DNA from 3 places in the Pseudomonas sp. S1(2024) genome. Region 2 is predicted to be linked to each of the others. Evidence: predicted binding sites of a transcription regulator. Region 2 holds the regulator's gene; each other region holds the start of a gene.

Region 1 (7,216 bases), on a different contig from region 2:
CCTTGGTGATGCGCAGCAGCCGGTCGCGCGGGTGCACCTCGAGCAGCAGCAGGGTCTGGCCCTGGTGCAGGATCGGCGTAACCGCGTAGTCGACGGTGATGGTCTGCCCGGTCAGCGAGGTGAGCTGCGCTTCGCGCTTGGTGAACGGATGCGCCTGCTCGACCGCCTGGCGCAGCGAGCTGAGCGCTTCGGTCGACTCGGTGAACAGCTCGCTGATGAACTGCCCATGGCTGCGCTGGCCACTCACTGCCAGAAGCATTTCCGCGGCCGGGTTCATGTACTCCAGGCGCAGCTCGGCGTTGAGCAGCAGCGTGGCGGTGGTCAGGTTGTCCAGAAGTAGACGGTGCTGGGCATCGCTGATGGTCATAGGGCGTCGTCGACCTCTTTTGGCGCGTGTCGGGCATGGGCGCGGCCATGGTCGGGCGCGCGGTGGATCCGCTGATTCCAGTCTTTGGGCAAAAAATGCAAGAACCAAACCAAGGCTCCGAAAAGAAGCGGAATTTGCCGATAAAGCCCTGGAAACGGGAAAATTCGCACCAGAATGAACTGATTAAACGGTTCATGTGATCGCTTTTGGGGTGCATTCGGGGGCGTTAGTCCACAGCGCGCACCAATATGGAGCATAGGTGGTTTCAGGGTTTATCGCACAGTTGGCGGGCATTCGGCTTCTGGCGTTGAAAACGCAAGGTCTTCATTGCTTGCGTGGAACACCATGACAGTGGCGGGCTGCCCAGTGGTGTGCCCGCGGTGCACTTCCCCTTGAAGTTCGGCCAGCGTCTGGCCTGCAACCAGGCTTGTCCGCTTGCCGTCGCGGGTTTCCACCTCGAGTCGTCCCTCGGTCAGATAGCCTAGATTGAGCGCCTGGTGACAGTGCCAGCCAAGGGTGGTGTGGGCGGGAATGCTGACTTTCACAAGCGACAGCACTGGTCGTCCTTCGGGGTAATCGAGATAGGGAGTACCGTCCCAACTGCCGGTGGCGCGGTGAAGCACCTGTGACGTTGCCTGGCCTGGCGCGGTGCCATTGCTGGCGCAGCCGGTGAGGAGGGCGGATACGGTAATCATTGCAGGTAGAAGTTTGCGCATGGCGTGATGTCCTTTGACTGAAGGGACGCCTACCCTGCGTGCTGAGGGGGGCGGCGAAATGTCAGCGGCATCTGCCGGTTCTGTATGAAATCGAGGACGCAGCCACGGAAACGAAAACGGCCTCCCGAAGGAGGCCGTTCGTGATCATGTCATCGGCGCGAGGCGCCGATCAGATCAGCAGCTGTAGTACAGCTCGTATTCCAGCGGGTGAACGAAGGTGCGGACCTTGATTTCTTCTTCGCTCTTCAGCTCGATGAAGGCATCGATGAAGTCGTCGGAGAACACGCCGCCCTTGGTCAGGAACGCACGGCCCTTGTCCAGCTCTTCCAGAGCTTCCTTCAGGCTGCCGCAAACCTGCGGAATGTCCTTGGCCTCTTCAGGCGGCAGGTCGTACAGGTTCTTGTCGGCAGCATCGCCTGGGTGGATCTTGTTCTGGATACCGTCCAGGCCGGCCATCAGCAGGGCCGCGAAGGCCAGGTATGGGTTGGCCGATGGGTCCGGGAAGCGAGCTTCGATACGGCGGGCTTTCGGGCTGCCGACGTAAGGAATACGGATCGAGGCGGAACGGTTGCGAGCCGAGTAGGCCAGCATTACCGGGGCTTCGAAGCCTGGGACCAGACGCTTGTAGGAGTTGGTCGACGGGTTGGTGAAGCCGTTCAGGGCCTTACCGTGCTTGATGATACCGCCGATGAAGTACAGGGCGGTGTCGGACAGGCCGGCATAGCCTTCACCCGAGAAGGTGTTCTTGCCGTCTTTCCAGATCGACATGTGCACGTGCATGCCCGAGCCGTTGTCGCCGTACAGTGGCTTCGGCATGAAGGTAGCGGTGCGGCCGTAGGCGTCGGCAACGTTGTGCACGACGTACTTCAGCGCCTGTACTTCGTCAGCCTTCTTCACCAGGGTGTTGAACTTGACGCCGATTTCGTTCTGGCCGGCAGTCGCCACTTCGTGGTGGTGAACTTCGACGGTCTGGCCCATTTCTTCCAGTGCGTTGCACATGGCAGTACGGATTTCGTGGTCGTGGTCGAACGGCGGAACCGGGAAGTAGCCGCCCTTCACGCCTGGACGGTGGCCTTTGTTGCCGCCTTCCACGTCAGCGCCGGTCATCCACGAGCCTTGCTCGGAGAAGATCTTGAACATCGAGCCGGAGATGTCCGACTGGAACTTCACTTCGTCGAAAATGAAGAACTCTGGCTCCGGGCCTGCGAATACGGTGTCACCGATGCCGGTGCTCTTCAGGTACTCTTCGGCGCGCTTGGCAATGGCGCGAGGGTCACGATCGTAGCCCTGCATGCTCGACGGGTCGACGATGTCGCAGGTGATGATCAGGGTCGGCTCTTCGGTGAACGGGTCCAGTACGGCAGTTTCGTCGACCGGCATCAGGATCATGTCGGAGGCTTCGATGCCTTTCCAGCCAGCGATGGAGGAACCGTCGAACATCTTGCCGACTTCGAAGAAGTCGTCTTCCAGTGCATCACGCGCCGGCATGGTCACGTGGTGCTGAGTGCCTTTGGTGTCCGTGAAACGCAGATCAATCCACTTGACGTCATGATCTTTGATGAGTTGAACCGACTTCGACATGTTGTCCTCCGGATGGTCTAGAGCGCGGTGGGCCGCTGCCCTGGAAAAAGGGTGTTGCCGGGCGCGGATAGTCGGCCAAGCTTACCTGCCTCACAAGGGAGCAAATTGCATGCCAGTGCCCGAAAATGGCGAGGGCGGGATAAAAGGGGGCGTTTGCGGGCATCTGGGGGTGGGTTGCTGGGGAAAAGTGCACTCTTAAGATGCGAATTTTGGTAGCAGTGCACCAATAGTGTGCATTGCTTGAGTTATGTGCTTTCTTTGAGGGCCTCATCGCTGGCAAGCCAGCTCCCACAGGTAGGGCGCAGGTCTTGAGAACTGTGGATAGCCTGTGGGAGCTGGCTTGCCGGCGATGAGGCCGGTGCAGGCAATATAAATCCGACCTTCTGTACAAAAGTTGGTCAAATCCTGAGCAATTTCCGCTATAATTCGCGCCCCTCATTTTCGGCAGGCCCTGCGCGCGCTGTTAACCAATGAAACTTATCGTCAAAGTCTTCCCAGAAATCACCATCAAGAGCCGGCCGGTGCGCAAGCGCTTCATCCGCCAGCTCGGCAAGAACATCCGCAACGTGCTCAAGGACCTCGATCCTGAGCTCGTGGTCGATGGTGTCTGGGACAATCTCGAAGTGGTCACCCGCGTCGAAGACGAAAAGGTCCAGCGCGAGATGATCGAGCGCCTCACCTGCACCCCGGGTATCACCCACTTCCTGCAGGTAGAGGAATACCCGCTCGGCGACTTCGATGACATCGTCGCCAAGTGCAAGCAGCACTTCGGCCACCTGCTGGCCGGCAAGCACTTCGCCGTGCGCTGCAAGCGCGGTGGTCACCACGACTTCACCTCGATGGACGTCGACCGTTACGTCGGCAGCCAGCTGCGCCAGCAGTGCGGCGCCGCCGGCATCGAGCTGAAGAACCCGGAAGTCCTGGTGCGCATCGAAATCCGCGACCAGCGCCTGTACGTGATCCATAACCAGCACCAGGGCATCGGCGGCTACCCGCTGGGCGCCCTGGAGCAGACACTGGTACTGATGTCCGGTGGCTTCGACTCCACCGTGGCGGCTTATCAGATGATGCGCCGCGGCCTGATGACCCACTTCTGCTTCTTCAACCTCGGTGGCCGTGCCCACGAGCTGGGCGTGATGGAAGTGGCTCACTACCTGTGGAAGAAGTTCGGCAGCAGCCAGCGCGTGCTGTTCATCAGCGTGCCGTTCGAGGAAGTGGTCGGCGAGATTCTGAACAAGGTCGACAACAGCTACATGGGTGTGACGCTGAAGCGCATGATGCTGCGTGGTGCCGCGCACATGGCCGACCGCCTGGAGATCGATGCCCTGGTCACCGGCGAAGCGATTTCCCAGGTGTCCAGCCAGACCTTGCCGAACCTGTCGATCATCGACTCGGCCACCGACAAGCTGGTGCTGCGCCCCCTGCTGGCCAGCCACAAGCAGGACATCATCGACCAGGCCTACGCGATCGGCACTGCCGACTTCGCCAAGCACATGCCAGAATACTGCGGCGTGATCTCGGTAAACCCGACCACCCACGCCAAGCGCCACCGCATGGAGCATGAAGAGAAGCAGTTCGACATGGCCGTGCTGGAGCGCGCCCTGGAACGCGCCCGGTTGATCTCCATCGACCATGTGATCGACGAACTGGGCAAGGACATCGAAATCGAGGAAGTGACCGAGGCGCTGCCCGGCCAGATCGTCATCGACATTCGTCACCCCGATGCCCAGGAAGACGAACCTCTGGTGCTGGACGGTATCGAAGTCCAGGCCATGCCGTTCTATGCCATCAACAGCAAGTTCAAGCAGCTGGATGCCAACCGCCAGTACTTGCTGTATTGCGACAAAGGTGTGATGAGCCGTCTGCACGCACACCACCTGCTCAGTGAGGGACATGCCAATGTGCGTGTTTATCGTCCGGCATAAGACGCCAGGGCTGTATGGCGGCAGCATCCGCCATCGCCCTCCCGACCACCGGGCCCGCTGAGCCTCAAACCATACATATTCGCCGCCTACACTGGCGGCAACCGAATCCTCTGATCGAGATACAGTTGTGATCGAAAATCTGCGTAACATCGCCATCATCGCCCACGTTGACCATGGTAAAACCACCCTGGTCGACAAACTCCTGCGCCAGTCCGGCACCCTGGAGCGTAACGAGCTCAACGACGAGCGCGTGATGGACTCCAACGACCAGGAAAAAGAGCGCGGCATTACCATCCTGGCGAAAAACACCGCCATCAACTGGAACGGCTACCACATCAACATCGTCGACACCCCCGGCCACGCCGACTTCGGTGGCGAGGTTGAGCGTGTAATGTCGATGGTCGACTCCGTGCTGCTGCTGGTCGATGCCCAGGACGGCCCGATGCCGCAAACCCGCTTCGTGACCAAGAAGGCTTTCGAAGCTGGCCTGAAGCCGATCGTCGTGATCAACAAGGTTGACCGCCCGGGCGCGCGTCCTGACTGGGTTCTGGACCAGATCTTCGACCTGTTCGACAACCTCGGTGCCACCGATGATCAGCTGGACTTCCAGGTTGTCTACGCTTCGGCCCTGAACGGCATCGCCGGTCTGGACCACACCGACATGGCCGAAGACATGACCCCGCTGTACCAGTCGATCGTCGACAACGTACCGGCGCCGAACGTTGACGTCGATGGCCCGTTCCAGATGCAGATCTCCGCTCTGGACTACAACAGCTTCCTCGGTGTTATCGGCGTTGGCCGTATCGCCCGTGGTCGTATCAAGCCGAACACCCCGGTTGTTGCCATCGACACCGAAGGCAAGAAGCGTAACGGCCGTATCCTCAAGCTGATGGGCCACCACGGCCTGCACCGCGTCGACGTTGAAGAAGCCCAGGCTGGCGACATCGTCTGCATCAGCGGTTTCGACGAGCTGTTCATCTCCGACACCCTGTGCGACATGAACCACGTCGAGGCGATGAAGCCACTGACCGTTGACGAGCCGACCGTTTCGATGACCTTCCAGGTCAACGACTCGCCGTTCTGCGGCAAGGAAGGCAAGTTCGTCACCAGCCGTAACATCAAGGAACGTCTGGACAAAGAGCTGCTGTACAACGTTGCACTGCGCGTTGAAGAAGGCGACTCGGCTGACAAGTTCAAGGTTTCCGGCCGTGGTGAGCTGCACCTGTCGGTTCTGATCGAAACCATGCGTCGTGAAGGCTTCGAGATGGCTGTAGGCCGCCCTGAAGTGATCATCCGCGAAGTCAACGGCGTGAAGCAGGAGCCGTTCGAGAACGTCACCATCGACATCCCTGAAGAATCCCAGGGCAAGGTCATGGAAGAAATGGGCCTGCGTAAGGGCGACCTGACCAACATGGCGCCGGATGGCAAAGGCCGTGTACGTCTGGAGTACAACGTACCTGCTCGTGGTCTGATCGGTTTCCGTAACCAGTTCCTGACTCTGACCAACGGTGCCGGCATCCTGACCTCGATCTTCGATCGCTACGACACCATGAAAGCCGGCCAGATGTCCGGTCGCCTGAACGGTGTACTGGTTTCGATCGAGACCGGCAAGGCGCTGACCTACTCGCTGGAAACCCTGCAGGCTCGCGGCAAGCTGTTCATCGAGCACGGTCAGGACATCTACAACGGTCAGATCATCGGCCTGAACAGCCGTGACAACGACCTGGGCGTGAACCCGACCAAAGGCAAGAAGCTCGACAACATGCGTGCTTCGGGCAAAGACGAAGTCATCGCCCTGGTACCGCCGGTTCGCCACACCCTGGAACAGGCCCTGGAATTCATCCAGGACGACGAGCTGTGCGAAGTGACTCCGAAGTCGATCCGCCTGCGCAAGAAGATCCTGGACGAAGGCGAGCGTACCCGCGCTGCCAAGAAAGCCAAGGCTTGATCGTCTAGCTTGAGCTGAAACGAAAACGCCCCCGGTCGAAAGGCCGGGGGCGTTTTTGTTTGTCTGACGCAGGTTTTTGTAGGTGATATCTCAAGCTGATGTAGGTGGCATCTTTCACGGCCTTTTGCGACTTGTGCGCGCTTGTTGTGATGCATAGCGTGAAGTGCTTTCTCGAAGCAGGAAGCATGCACATGAATTACCGTTTAGCGCTGGCCATCCCCTGCCTGATGGCTGGCTTGCAGGCTTGCACCATGCAGGATTGTGCCAGCCTGCGTCCGCAGGATGTTGTCCAGTGCCATATTGGCAAGGTGCGTCAGGCACCCTTGGAAGCCGTATTGCTCGAGCAAGCCTCCGAGCCTGGGTATGCGTTCCGTCGCTTGCAGATGGTTTCGCAGGTTTGGGAACCAGCGCCGGTGGTTGAGCCGCGCCGCTGGGAGCATGATGTCGAGCTGCATATCCCGCACAATGCCGTGCCCGGCAAAGCCTTGCTGGTGGTGAACAACGGTGTACGGTTCGGACCGGCGCAAACCCCGGACTATACCCGCGAGGCATTGCGCGAGGTCGCCCTCAAGGCACGGATGGCCGTGGTCATGATCAGCGATGTGCCCAATCAGTACGTGACCTTCAACGATAACGAGAAGCCCTTGCGCGAGGATGACGCCGTGGCCCATACCTGGGC
Region 2 (7,216 bases):
AAGGGGCGGCAAGTCGTACGCGACGTCAGCCTGTCGATCGACAGCGGCCAGATCGTCGGCCTGCTCGGCCCCAACGGCGCCGGCAAGACCACCTGCTTCTACATGATTGTCGGCCTGGTCCAGGCCGATCAGGGGCGCGTGCTGATCGACAACCTCGATGTCAGCCACCAGCCCATGCACGGTCGCGCCCGCGCCGGCATCGGCTATCTTCCGCAAGAAGCCTCGATCTTCCGCAAGCTGTCGGTGGCCGACAACATCATGGCCATCCTCGAGACCCGCAAGGACCTCGACCGCGACGGCCGGCGCAAAGAGCTGGAAAGCCTGCTGCAGGAGTTCCACATCAGCCACATTCGCGACAACCTCGGCATGAGCCTGTCCGGTGGTGAGCGCCGCCGCGTGGAAATTGCCCGCGCGCTGGCGACCGCCCCCAAGTTCATCCTGCTGGACGAACCGTTTGCCGGTGTCGACCCGATTTCGGTCGGTGACATCAAGCAGATCATCCACCACCTCAAGGCCAAGGGCATCGGTGTACTGATCACCGACCACAATGTGCGTGAGACCCTGGATATCTGCGAAACCGCCTATATCGTCAATGATGGCCGACTGATCGCCGAAGGCGACGCTGAAACCATCCTGGCCAACGACCTGGTCAAAGAAGTTTACCTGGGCCACGAGTTCCGACTCTGAGCCTGGCACGCGCCTGGAGTACTGGCAAATCGCCCTGAAACCCGGGGTAAAGTGTTACGGTACTCTAGGCAAACGCTACAATTTAAGGCATAAAACTTGCTTGATCTGGCGCCCCGGCGCCCTCGTGTAGTGGATGGCGCATGCGCGCCGGCGAACAAGGTATTAAGCCCCAGCCATGAAACCATCGCTCGTCCTTAAAATGGGCCAGCAACTGACGATGACACCGCAGTTGCAACAGGCCATCCGCCTGCTCCAGCTCTCCACCCTGGACCTCCAACAGGAAATCCAGGAAGCGCTGGAGTCGAATCCGATGCTCGAACGTCAGGAAGACGGCGACGACTTCGACAACAGCGATCCGATGGCGGACAACGCCGAAAACAAGCCGGTCGCCGAAGTCCAGGACAACAGCTTCCAGGAAAGCACCACCAGTGCCGACACTCTGGAAGACGGTGAATGGAGCGAGCGCATCCCCAACGAGCTGCCGGTCGACACCGCCTGGGAAGACATCTACCAGACCAGTGCCAGCAGCCTGCCAAGCAACGACGACGACGAGTGGGACTTCACCACCCGCACATCGGCCGGCGAGAGCCTGCAAAGCCACCTGCTGTGGCAACTGAACCTGGCTCCGATGTCCGACACCGACCGCCTGATCGCCGTCACCCTGATCGACAGCATCAACGGCCAGGGCTACCTGGAAGACACCCTCGAGGAGATCTGCGCCGGTTTCGATCCGGAGCTGGATATCGAGCTGGACGAGGTCGAAGCGGTTCTGCACCGCATCCAGCAGTTCGAGCCAGCAGGCGTTGCCGCCCGCACCCTTGGCGAATGCCTGTTGCTGCAATTGCGCCAGCTGCCCGCCAGCACCCCGTGGATGACGGAAGCCAAGCGCCTGGTCACCGACTTCATCGACCTGCTCGGCAGCCGTGATTACAGCCAGCTGATGCGTCGCATGAAAATCAAGGAAGACGAGCTGCGCCAGGTCATCGAGCTGGTACAAAGCCTCAACCCGCGCCCCGGCTCGCAGATCGAGTCCAGCGAGCCTGAGTACGTGGTGCCCGACGTCATCGTGCGCAAGGACAGCGACCGCTGGCTGGTGGAGCTGAACCAGGAGGCCATTCCGCGCCTGCGCGTCAACCCGCAGTACGCCGGTTTTGTGCGCCGGGCCGACACCAGCGCCGACAACACCTTCATGCGCAACCAGTTGCAGGAAGCGCGCTGGTTCATCAAGAGCCTGCAAAGCCGCAACGAAACCCTGATGAAGGTGGCCACGCAGATCGTCGAGCACCAGCGCGGCTTCCTCGACCACGGCGACGAAGCGATGAAGCCCTTGGTACTGCATGACATTGCCGAAGCGGTGGGCATGCACGAGTCGACCATTTCGCGGGTAACCACGCAGAAATACATGCACACCCCGCGTGGCATCTACGAACTGAAATACTTTTTCTCCAGCCACGTCAGCACCTCCGAAGGCGGAGAATGCTCGTCTACGGCTATCCGCGCGATCATCAAGAAACTGGTTGCGGCGGAAAATCAGAAAAAGCCATTGAGTGACAGCAAGATCGCTGGTTTACTGGAGGCACAAGGCATCCAGGTAGCCCGTCGCACCGTCGCCAAGTACCGCGAGTCTCTCGGCATCGCACCGTCGAGCGAGCGCAAGCGACTGATGTAGCCCCTGAGATGTGCCACAGCGTTTGTGGGGCAGGTGCAAGACCTGCCTCTTTATGCACGGGCAACAAAGGAGAAGCTGTATGCAAGTCAATATCAGTGGACAGCATGTAGAAGTCACCCAGCCACTGCGCGATTATGTGCTTGAAAAGCTCGCTCGCGTGGAAAGTCACTTCGACAAGATCACCAACGTGCAGGTCATCATGAAAGTCGAGAAGCTGCAGCAGAAGGTCGAGGCGACCTTGCAGATTCCCGGCGGCGAAGTGGTTGCCAACGCCGAACACGAAGACATGTATGCAGCGATCGACGCCTTGGCAGACAAGCTCGACCGCCAACTGAAAAAACACAAGGAAAAACAGCAAAGCCTGCTGCAAGGTGCAGCTGCCCGCTGATCCCCCTCATCCATGATCCGACTTGAAACCATCCTGACCCCCGGCCGTTCCCTCGTGAACGTGCCGGGCGGCAGCAAGAAGCGCGCCCTGGAAAAGGTCGCCACCGTCATCGCCGAACAAGTGCCCGAACTGGAGATGCAGGACGTCTTCGAAAAACTGGTCGCCCGGGAAAAACTCGGTTCGACCGGTTTCGGCAACGGCATCGCCATCCCGCACTGCCGGCTTGAAGGATGTTCCGCTCCGGTCAGCGCCCTGCTGCACCTGGAAGCGCCTATCGACTACGACGCCATCGATGGCGCGCCGGTGGACCTGCTGTTCGTCCTGTTGGTGCCAGAAGCCGCCACCGATGCCCATCTGGAATTGCTGCGCCAGATTGCCAGCATGCTCGATCGCAAGGAGGTCCGTGATCGCCTGCGTGCGGCCACCAGCAGCGAGGCCCTGTTCCAGGTTGTCCTGGACGTACAGAACGAGCACTGAACATGCGCCTGATCATCGTCAGCGGCCGGTCCGGCTCCGGCAAGAGCACCGCCCTCGATGTCCTGGAAGACAACGGTTTCTACTGCATTGACAACCTGCCCGCCGGGCTGCTGCCGCAACTGGCGGAAAATGCGCTGATCAACACCGAGTTGCAGCAACCCAAGGTCGCCGTGTCGATCGACGCGCGCAACTTGCCAAGCCACCTGACGCGTTTTCCCGAGTTGCTCGAAGAAGCCCGCGCCCGGCATATCCAGTGCGACGTGCTGTACCTGGATGCCGACGAAGACGTACTGCTCAAGCGCTTCTCGGAAACCCGCCGACGCCACCCGCTGACCAACGCCAACCGCTCGCTCGCGGAAGCGATCCGGGTGGAAAGCGAATTGTTGGGGCCGATTGCAGACCTGGCCGACCTGAAGATCGACACCACCAGCCTGAACCTGTACCAGCTGCGTGATTCGATCAAGCTGCGCCTGCTCAACCAGCCAGAGCCTGGCACCGCGTTCCTGGTCGAGTCGTTCGGTTTCAAGCGCGGAATGCCGGTCGATGCCGACCTGGTGTTCGATGTGCGCTGCCTGCCCAACCCCTACTGGAAGCCCGAGCTGCGTGAGCACTCCGGCCTCGACCAGCCGGTGATCGACTACCTGGCCGCACAGCCGGATGTCGAAGAGATGTTCAACGACATTTCCAGCTACCTGCTCAAGTGGCTGCCCCGCTTCGCCGCCAGCAACCGTGCCTACGTCACCATTGCCATTGGCTGCACCGGCGGCCACCACCGCTCGGTGTACATCACCGAACGCCTTGGCCAGTTGTTGCAGCAATCCCTGAAAAACGTCCAGGTCCGCCACCGCGACCTCTAGCCCAAGGATCCGCCCCACGATGCCCGCCCGTGAAATCACCATCATCAACAAGCTGGGTCTGCATGCCCGGGCGGCAGCCAAGTTCGTCGGCGTTGCCGGCCGCTTCCCCTGCCAGGTCAGGGTTGGCCGTGCGCCGGACAAGCTGGTGGATGGCAAGAGCATCATGGCGGTGATGATGCTGGCGGCCGGCAAAGGTACCCAGGTGCACCTGCATACCGAAGGCGAGCAGGACGACGATGCCATGGCAGCGCTGGTCGAACTGATCAACAATTATTTCGACGAAGGCGAATAAAGTTCGCAGGCCCGCACGGTCCGTGTGGGAACAGCTTTTTAGCACAAAACGCCTGTGGGAGATTGCCCAATCCTTTGGGCTGCGCTGTGTGGGAGCGGGCGTGCCCGCGAAGGCAGACGACGCGGTGTATGGCACCGGCTTCGCCGGTGTTCGCGGCGGTTCGACGCCTCGGCACGCCCGCTCCCACAGCGAAGCCGGTGAACACCCCATCATCCGGCGCAAACCGATGCACAGCCCCAAGCTGGCCAAGCCAGGTCCAACCAGGCGAAGCCGCGCGCCAATAGCAACGCAGTGCCTGCCAGCAACAGCAAAGTCCCGAGCGCCAGGCGAAACAGGCGAAACAGGCGCACGCGGCTGACGGACATCATCTGGGAGCGCATACCGGGGAGACTCACTTCAGGGTTTCGAGGTAGCGGCGCTCCACTTCCGCCCAGTCAATGACGTTGTAGAAAGCACCGATGTATTCCGGACGACGGTTCTGGTACTTCAGGTAATAGGCATGCTCCCACACGTCCAGGCCGAGGATTGGCGTGTTGCCGTGCATCAGCGGGCTGTCCTGGTTGCCGCTGCTTTCCACTACCAGGTTTTTCTGCGGGGTCACGCTGAGCCAGGCCCAGCCACTGCCGAAGCGGGTCAGCGCAGCCTTGGTGAAAGCCTCCTTGAAGGCATCGAAGCCGCCCAGTTGGGCATCTATGGCCTGCGCCAGAGCGCCGTGCGGCTCTCCCCCACCCTGCGGCGACATCACGGTCCAGAACAGGCTGTGGTTGGCGTGCCCGCCGCCATGGTTGGTCACTGCACCACGCAGGTTTTCCGGCAGTTGCCCGACCGCGCCGAGCAGTTTTTCCACCGGCCACTCAGCCCACTCGGTGCCTTCGATGGCGGCGTTGAGGCCAGTGACGTAGGTCTGGTGGTGCTTGGTGTGGTGGATTTCCATGGTCTGCGCGTCGATGTGCGGTTCCAGCGCAGCGTAAGCGTAAGGCAGTGCAGGCAAGGTATGGGGCATATCAGTGAATTCCGTAAGCATGGGTTGGGCGATGACCAACGCGGCCACCGCTGGCGCTTGGGCCGTGACTCAGTGTCAGATACCACCGGCGGTGAGTTTTTCCGGGTCCAGTAGCGTTTCCAGCTGGTCACGCGACAGGTCGGTGTGCTCCAGCGCCACGTCGATGATCGGACGGCCTTGCTTGTAAGCGGTCTTGGCGATTTCGGCGGCCTTGAGGTAGCCGATGATCGGGTTCAGCGCCGTGACCAGAATCGGGTTGCGTGCCAGGGCTTCCTTGAGCTTGCTTTCGTTGACCTTGAAGCTGGCGATGGCCTTGTCGGCCAGCAGGCGGCTAACGTTCGCCATCAGCTCGATGCTCTCCAGCAGGTTGCGGGCGATCACCGGCAGCATCACGTTCAGCTCGAAGTTGCCGGACTGGCCAGCGATGGCGATGGTGGCGTCATTGCCGATCACTTGGGCGGCGACCATGGCGGTGGCCTCTGGAATCACCGGGTTGACCTTGCCCGGCATGATCGAAGAGCCCGGCTGCAGGCCTTGCAGCTCGATTTCGCCCAGCCCTGCCAGCGGGCCAGAGTTCATCCAGCGCAGGTCGTTGGCAATCTTCATGAGCGCCACGGCGGTAGTCTTGAGCTGGCCGGACAGGGCCACTGCGGTGTCCTGCGAGCCGATCAGGGCGAACAGGTTCTGCCCGGGGGTGAACTCGACCTGGGTCAGGCCGCTGAGCTGGCGGGCGAAACCAGCAGCGAATTGCGGGTGGGCGTTGATGCCGGTACCCACGGCCGTGCCGCCCTGGGCCAGGGCCTGCAGTCTCGGCAGGGTAGCTTCGATGTGTGTCTTGGCGCCATTGATCTGCGCCGCCCAGCCATCCAGCACCTGGCTCATGCGTACCGGCATGGCGTCCATCAGGTGGGTGCGGCCGGTCTTCACGTACTGATGCACCTGTGCCGACTTGGCCTCGATCACCTGTACCAGATGCGCCAGGGCGGGCAGTAGCTGCTCGTGCAAGGCCAGGGCGGCGCTGACGTGAATCGTGGTGGGGATGATGTCGTTGCTGCTCTGGCCGCAGTTGACGTGGTCGTTGGCGTTGACGACCTCACCCAGCACGCGACTGGCCAGTGTGGCGATCACCTCGTTGGCGTTCATGTTCGAGCTGGTTCCGGAGCCTGTCTGGAACACATCCACCGGGAAATGCTGGATGAAGTCACCCGCCAGGAGTTGCTCGACTGCCGTTACGATGGCCTGGCCTTGCGTGCTCGACAACTGTTCCAGTTCAACGTTGGCCTTGGCCGCGGCAGCCTTGGCCAGCAGTAGTGCACGAATGAACTGGGCCGGCATGCGCTGGCCGCTGATCGGGAAATTGTCGACCGCGCGTTGGGTCTGGGCGCCGTACAGGGCCTGGGCCGGCACCTGCAGTTCGCCCATGCTGTCACGCTCGATACGGGTATCACTCATCATCAAATCCTTGCATCAGTTCATCGGGAGAAATCGACGGCAGCAGGCGGCAATTGGCCAACTGCATGGCGTAGGGCTGCCAGCGCTGGTTCTGTGCCTCGCGGTCGAGGTTGCGCAGGTCCAGCAGAGGGCGCCAGGCCTGGTCCAGGCACAGGCAGCGCCAATGCCAGGGCAGCATGCGGTCGCAGGCGGTATCCAGCAGCAGGCGGAAGGAAGTCAGCGCCACCGTCCATGAAGAGGTCTCGGTACAGCACACCAGGTAGCGGCCTTCAGCCAAGTAGTGCTCGATCAGGCGCGGTTCGTCGGGCTCGAGCGCACAGCGGATGCGTCGGCTGAGCCAGCGCCAGTTTTCCAGGTAGGGCAGTTCGCGGAGGACGGGTTTCATGAACAT
Region 3 (7,216 bases), on a different contig from region 2:
CCTTGCCGTGGCGTTCGAGCAGTTCGTTGAAGGTGCGGATACCCTCTACCCGAACCAGCCCGTACAGCTCCTGACGGGTGTAGGCGAAGTGCTCGCACAGGCTCCTGTCCACCGCCACGCCACGGGCGGTCAGCTCGTGCTCGAACACCTGCTTGAGCAGTGCCGCGCAACCACCACAACCGGTGGCGGCCTTGGTGCAGCCCTTGACTGCGGCAAGGTCGCCGCAGCCGCTGTCTATGGCGGCGCAGACCGCGCCCTTGCTGACGTTGTGGCACGAGCAGATGGTCGCGCTATCGGGCAGCGCATCGGCGCCCAGGGCCGGTGCGCCGCCGCCTTGCGGCAGGATCAGTGCCGCGGGGTCGGCTGGCAGGGCGATGCCGTTCTGGGCGTATTGCAGAAGGGTGTCGTAGTAGCTGTTGTCGCCCACCAGCACCGCACCGAGCACGTGCTTGCCGCTGGCATCCACCACCAGCCGGCGGTAGGCGCTGTTGGCTTCGTCGATGAAGCGGTAGCTGCGTGCGCCCGGGGTGGCGCCATGGGCATCGCCGATGGAGCCGACATCCACGCCCAGCAACTTGAGCTTGGTCGACATGTCGGCACCGGTGAATTCGCCAGCGGCCTCACCCATCAGCAAAGCCGCCAGGTTGCGCGCCATGCTATAGCCAGGGGCGACCAGGCCGAACACGCTGCCGTTCCACGAGGCGCACTCGCCGATGGCGAAGATGCGTGGGTCGCTGCTGCGGCAATGGTTGTCGATCACCACGCCGCCACGCGCGGCGATGTCCAGGCCACAGGCACGGCCCAGGGCATCCTGCGGGCGGATACCTGCGGAGAACACGATCAGGTCGGTTTCCAGGTGCTCGCCGCCATCGAAGTTCATGCGGTAGCGGTAGTCTTCACCCGCACTGATCGACTGGGTGGCCCGCGACAGATGCACGCCAACACCCAGCGCTTCGATCTGTGCCTTGAGCGCGGCACCGCCCTCGCCGTCCAGCTGCACCGGCATCAGCCGTGGGGCGAACTCCACCACGTGGGCTTCCAGGCCCAGCGACTTGAGGGCGTTGGCTGCTTCCAGGCCAAGCAGGCCACCGCCCACTACCACGCCACGTCGGGCACTGGCTGCGGCAGCGCGGATGGCGTCGAGGTCGTCGAGGGTGCGGTAGACCAGGCGGGCATTGCCGCTGGAACCCTCGATCGGTGGCACGAAGGGATAGGAACCCGTGGCCAGCACCAACTGGTCGTAGCCGTAACGGCCCTCGGCGGTAACCACTTCGGCGTGCTCACGGTCGATTTCCAGCACCGCTTCACCGAGGTGCAGGTGCACACCGTTGGCGCCGTAGAAGTCCTGCCCGCACAGGGCCAGGGTTTCGGCACAGCTGCCGCCGAAGTACTCGGACAGGTGCACGCGGTCGTAGGCACGCTGGCGCTCTTCGCCGAACACATGCACTTCGAAGCGCTGCAAGGCGCCGCGGCTGACCAGTTGTTCGACGCAATGGTGGCCGACCATGCCGTTGCCGACGATGACCAGTCGCTCTCGTTGCCCGCTGCTCGCTGTTGCCTTCATAAGCCGATCCTCGATCAAAAAAAAAGCGCCTGGAGCCGAAGCTCCAGGCGCCTTTGCCTGTATTCATCACGGTAGGGGGCCCGGGTTGATCGCCGTTGATCAGTGGGCTTTGTTGTAACTGGGATAAAGCAGGGAGTGTGCCAACCCTGTTTCCTGTACCGGCCTCTTCGCGGGCACGCCCGCTCCTACAGGGTTCTCCACGTTTATTCAGACCTGTGCAGTACCTGTAGGAGCGGGCGTGCCCGCGAAGAGGCAAGTACAGCAAATGCACATTCCAAGTGCATCACTCCCCATCTTGGAGCACATCAATACACATCCCGCCGATACCGCTTGGCCCTGCCCAGCGCTTCGACATAAGCCGCAGCCGCCGCTGCATCCATGCCGCCATGCTCGGCGACGATCGCCCGCAACACCGCATCCACATCCTTGGCCATGCGCTGCGCATCGCCACACACATAGAAGTACGCCCCCGCCTCCAGCCACTGCCACAACTGCGCGCCCTGTTCGAGCATGCGCTGCTGCACATAGACCTTCTCGGCCTGGTCGCGCGAGAACGCTGTGTCCAGGCGCAAGTGCCCTGCAGCCTGCCAGGCCTGTAGCTGCTCCTGGTAATAGAAATCGGTGGCCGCGTACTGCTCGCCAAAGAACAGCCAGTTAGCCCCTTTCGCCCCACGTGCCTCTCGTTCTTCGAGGAAGGCCCTGAACGGCGCAATACCGGTGCCGGGGCCGACCATGATCACCGGCACGCTGTCGTCCTCGGGCAGGCGAAAGTGCTTCGACACCTGCGGGAAGATGGCAACCTTCAGCGCCTGCGCACGGTCGGCAAGGAAGCTTGAACACACCCCTTTGCGCGCGCCATAGCGCACCGTGGAAACGGTCAGGTGCACCTGCTGCGGGTGCGCCAGCGGGCTGGAGCTGATCGAGTACAGGCGCGGCTGCAAGGGCTTGAGCAGCTCCAGCCAGCTGGCCAACGGCAGTTGCTGGGGAAAGGCGCGCAGAACATCGACCAGTTGCCGCCCCCACAACCAGTCCTGCAGCTCGGCCTTGCACTCGGGCTGCAGCAGGCGCTGCAGGTCCGGAGCATTGCCGGCGAAGGCCTGCAGCTGCTGCGTGGTGACCTTGGCGATTTCCAGGTGCGCTTGAAGGGCTTCGGTCAGCGGCATGGCGGGCTGGCCTTTCAGCTCGACCATGGTCTGGCCATCGAGCTGTATTAGCGCCAGCAGTTCGTCGACCAGGGCGGGACAGTTGCGCGGCCACACGCCCAGGGCATCACCGGCGGCATAGGTGAAGCCGCTGCCGCTGAGGTCGAACACCAGTTGACGGGTTTCCTTGGTAGCACCCGGGCCGTTCAGCAGGCGGTTTTCCAGCAAGGTGGCAGCCCAGGGTTGCTGCTTGCCATAGGCCGCCACGGGCGCAGGCTCGGTGACCGGTTGCGGTGCAGCAGCGCTGCTTAGCGTGGGCAGCAGCGCATCCAGCCAGGCGGCGAAGGCGTCGTCGAAGTCCGGCTCGCAGTCCACCCGCTGCAGCAGGCGCCGCCCGCCCAGCTCGGCCAGGCGTTGGTCGAGTTTGCGGCCAAAGCCGCAGAACTGGTCGTAACTGGAGTCGCCCAGGGCCAGCACGGCAAAAGGCAGTTCGGCGCAGTGGGCGCCCTCCTCGCCCTGCAAGGCTTGCCAGAATGCCGCTGCGCTGTCGGGCGCGTCACCATCGCCAAAGGTGCTGGCGATCAGCACCACGCTGGCGGCGCCCTGCAGCTGGCGCGGGCTGACCGCTTCCATGCAGCTGAGCTGCACGTCGAGGCCGGCACCGCGCAGGCGCTCGGCACAGCGTTCGGCCAACAGCTCGCCGTTGCCGGTTTGCGAAGCCCACAGCACCTGGTGCCGTGGTGCCATCAACGCCGCATCGGGCAGCACCGCCGGCTGGGCGAACAGCCCGGCCAGCAAGCCATCGACGAACAACCGGCGGTTGGCGGCCAGCGGCGCACTGGCCGGCAGACAGGGCACGCCCTCGGCGCGAGCCTGGTCCAGGCCCAGCAGAAAGCCTTGCAGGTAATGGCGCTCTTCCTCGGCCAGCACCGGAGCTGGCAGGGTGTCCAGGCCAAGCAGACGGGACAGGGTGGCGGTCGGCATGCGGGCAGGCTCCGGATTGGCAGTGTTCAGATCAAGGGCTTCGATGCGCTCACCGGCAACCCGCTCCAGGGTCACGGCACAATGCTTGAACGCCGGCTGCAGCGACAGCGGGTCGACCGCATCGCAGGTCACGGCATTGATCGCCAGTTGCTCGCCGATCAGGTCGTTCCAGTGGAACGGGGCAAAGCAGTTGCCAGGCATGACCCGGTCGCTGATTCGCGCGGGCAGCACGGCCTGCCCGCGGCGCGAGCGAATGGCCACCTGGTCCTTTTCGGCAATGCCCAGCCGGGCAGCATCGTCGCGGTGGATTTCCACGAAGGGGCCGGGCTCCAGCTTGTTCAGCGCCGCTACCTTGCCGGTCTTGGTCAGGGTGTGCCACTGGTGCTGCACGCGGCCGGTACTCAGCACCATGGGGTAATCGGCATCCGGCAGCTCCGCCGCCGGCAACCAGGGCCGGGCGAAGAAGCGGGCCTTGCCGCTGGCGGTCGGGAAGGCCAACACCGGGCACTCGCCCTGGGCATCGCGCAACAGCGTCTGGCTGCTGCCGTCGTTGCGATAGCGCAGCGGGCTGCGCGGGTTGTCGCGGCCCGGGGCGCAGGGCCACTGGTGTGGCTGCTCGCGCAGTTCGGCATAGCCGATGCCCCGCAGGTCGTAGCCGGTGACCGGGTTGTGGAAGCGGCGGATTTCCTCGTACACAGCTTCCGCATCGGGGTAGTCGAAGGCGTCGGCATAGCCCATGGCACAAGCGACTTGAGCGATGATCTGCCAGTCCGGCAGGCTCTGCCCGGGCGGTTCGACGGCACGTGGCATGAGGGTGAGGTTGCGCTCGCTGTTGATCATCACGCCCTCGCCTTCGGCCCACAGCGCAGCCGGTAGCAGGATGTCGGCGTAGCGGTTGGTCTCGGTGTCGAGGAAGGCATCCTGGGTAATCACCAGTTCAGCCTGGCGCAGGCCGTCGATCACCTGCTGGCGGTTGGCGACACTGGCCACCGGGTTGCTGCAGATGACCCAACAGGCCTTTACCGCGCCGCTTTTCATCTGCTCGAACAGCGCCACCGTGCCCTCACCGCCTTCGCTGCGCAGGCTGCCCGGGGCCAGTTGCCACTGCTGCTCGACGAAGGCACGGTCTTGCGCTACCAGCGCCGAGCGCTGGCCTGGCAGGCCGGGGCCCATGTAGCCCATCTCGCGGCCGCCCATGGCATTGGGTTGGCCGGTCAACGAGAACGGGCCGCTGCCCGGGCGGCAGATCGCGCCCGTGGCCAGGTGCAGGTTGCAGATCGCATTGGTGTGCCAGGTGCCATGGATGCTCTGGTTCAGGCCCATGGTCCAGCAGCTCATCCAGTTGCTGGCGCTGCCGATCCATTCGGCGGCCCTGATGATGTCGGCCTCGGCCAGCCCGGTAATGGCGGCCACGCGGTCAGGGGTGTAGTCATCGAGAAAGGCCGGCAGTTCGTCCCAGCCTTCAGTGTGGCGGGCGATGAAGTCGGGGTCGGTGTGGCCGTTACGCAGCAGCAGGTGCAGCAGGCCGTTGAGCAAGGCCATGTCGCTGCCGGGGCGCACCTGCAGGAACAGGTCGGCCTTGTCGGCGGTGGCACTACGCCGCGGGTCGACGACGATCAGCTTGGCCCCCGCCTTGACCCGGTCGAGCAGGCGCAGGAACAGGATCGGGTGACAGTCGGCCATGTTGGCGCCGATCACCAGGAATACGTCGGCGTGCTCGAAGTCCTGATAGCTGCCGGGCGGGCCATCGGCACCGAGCGACAGCTTGTAGCCGCTGCCGGCGCTGGCCATGCACAGGCGCGAGTTGGACTCGATGTGGCGGGTGCGGATAAAGCCCTTGGCCAGCTTGTTGGCCAGGTACTGGGCCTCCAGCGACATCTGCCCGGACACGTACAGCGCCACGGCGTCGGGGCCGTGCTGGTCGATGATGCTGCGCAAGCGCCCGGCGGCGGCAGCGATGGCCTGGTCGATGCCGGTACGCGCTGGCTGCTGGCTGCGCTGCTGGCGCACATAGGCATCCTCCATGCGCCCGGCGGCGGTCAGCGGCAGGTGCGCGGTGAGGCCTTTGGTGCACAGGCGGCCGAAGTTGCTGGGGTGCTGCTTGTCGCCGCTGATCTTGCCGACCTTGCCATCGGCGACGCTCATGACGATGCCGCAACCGACGCCGCAGTAGGGGCAGACGCTGCGCACTTCGCTGTTGGCCATGGGCGGGCTCCTGTAGGGAACGCAAAAAGGCGCCGGCTGCCCCTGCTTGCTGGGCAAGCGGGGCAACACGGCGCCTTTGTCGTGAAGTTTTGTGGGCTGTCGACATTGATAGCCCTGGATGGAGGTGAAACAGCAATTTATGGGCCAGCTGTACCGGCCTCTTCGCGGGCATGCCCGCTCCCACAGGGATATCGCAAGGCCTGAGGGCGGTGCTGCACCTGTGGGAGCGGGCGTGCCCGCGAAGAGGCCGGTACAGGCTGTGCACCATGCGATGGCAACCCCGCACCCCATGGCGCTATGCTGGGGCACATTCCAGCACGAGCCACTGCCCTCCCCCCATGTCCCAGGTGATTATCAAGACCCCCGCCCAACTCGACCTGATGCGCCGCGCCGGCCAGCTGCTTGCCCAGGTGTTCGCCGACCTCGACAGCTTCATCCGCCCCGGCGTGACCACCATGCAGATCAACGACCGCGCCGAGGCGTTCATCGTCGGCACGCTCAAGGCCCGCCCGGCGAGCAAGGGCCAGTATGGTTTCCCCTATTCGCTCAACACCTCGGTGGACCATGTGGTGTGCCATGGCATGCCCAAGGTCGATGAAGTGCTGAAGGAAGGCTCGATCATCAATGTCGACATCACTCTGGAACAAGGCGGCTATATCGCCGACTCGTCGAAGATGTACAGCATCGGGCCGATCAGCGATGAGGCGCAGCGCCTGGTCGACACCACCTATGACGCGCTATGGAAAGGCATCGAACAGGTACGCCCCGGGGCTACGCTGGGTGATATCGGGCATGCCATCCAGACCCATGCCGAAGCGGCGGGCTACAGCGTCGTACGTGAGTACTGCGGGCATGGCATTGGCCAACAGATGCATGAAGGGCCCGAGGTGCTGCACATTGGCCAGCGCGGGATGGGCCTGAAGTTGAAGCCGGGGATGGTGTTTACCATCGAACCGATGATCAACCAGGGCGGACGCGGGACGCGCACGCTGAAGGACGGCTGGACAGTGATTACCCGCGACCACCGCTTGTCGGCGCAGTGGGAGCATACAGTGGCGGTGACCGAGGATGGGGTCGAGGTGCTGACCTTACGGGAAGAAGAGCGTCGCCGCTGAAATTGCCGGGGCTGCTTTGCAGCCCATTCGCCGGCAAGCCAGCTCCCACAGGGATAGCGTATGGCTTGAGATCAATGCGGTCGAGGTGGGAGCTGGCTTGCCGGCGATGAGGCCCTGACAGGTACAAGATAGTTTTTTGCTCAATGCAGAAACAAAAAAAGCGACCCTAAGGTCGCTTTCTCTGTTACTTCCGGGTGTTCAGTAGG

Evidence for each region. Region 2 encodes sigma-54, which starts transcription at its own class of promoters, with help from an activator protein. Its sites were predicted from a motif close to ANTGGCATNNANNTTGCTNT; they were not measured.
Region 1: a site for sigma-54 is predicted at 2,762-2,781, ahead of glnA (type I glutamate--ammonia ligase). Genes of this name have one in related genera too.
Region 3: a site for sigma-54 is predicted at 1,690-1,709, ahead of nirB (nitrite reductase large subunit NirB). Genes of this name have one in related genera too.

What each region holds. Positions count from the first base shown of each region.
Region 1 is NZ_JBKGFP010000031.1:35,116-42,331, reverse strand. Features, by position in the region: gene glnL (nitrogen regulation protein NR(II)) at 1-367, opposite strand, end outside; gene ACLCGK_RS09815 (cupin domain-containing protein) at 640-1,083, opposite strand; gene glnA (type I glutamate--ammonia ligase) at 1,258-2,664, opposite strand; gene thiI (tRNA uracil 4-sulfurtransferase ThiI) at 3,135-4,589, shown strand; gene typA (translational GTPase TypA) at 4,717-6,537, shown strand; gene ACLCGK_RS09795 (PhoPQ-activated pathogenicity-related family protein) at 6,729-7,216, shown strand, end outside.
Region 2 is NZ_JBKGFP010000006.1:16,934-24,149, forward strand. Features, by position in the region: gene lptB (LPS export ABC transporter ATP-binding protein) at 1-687, shown strand, start outside; gene ACLCGK_RS04580 (RNA polymerase factor sigma-54) at 863-2,356, shown strand; gene hpf (ribosome hibernation-promoting factor, HPF/YfiA family) at 2,436-2,744, shown strand; gene ptsN (PTS IIA-like nitrogen regulatory protein PtsN) at 2,757-3,221, shown strand; gene rapZ (RNase adapter RapZ) at 3,224-4,078, shown strand; gene ACLCGK_RS04600 (HPr family phosphocarrier protein) at 4,098-4,370, shown strand; gene ACLCGK_RS04605 (superoxide dismutase) at 4,762-5,373, opposite strand; gene ACLCGK_RS04610 (class II fumarate hydratase) at 5,449-6,825, opposite strand; gene ACLCGK_RS04615 (hypothetical protein) at 6,818-7,216, opposite strand, start outside.
Region 3 is NZ_JBKGFP010000040.1:21,301-28,516, forward strand. Features, by position in the region: gene nirB (nitrite reductase large subunit NirB) at 1-1,564, opposite strand, end outside; gene ACLCGK_RS11230 (molybdopterin-dependent oxidoreductase) at 1,870-5,895, opposite strand; gene map (type I methionyl aminopeptidase) at 6,162-7,010, shown strand.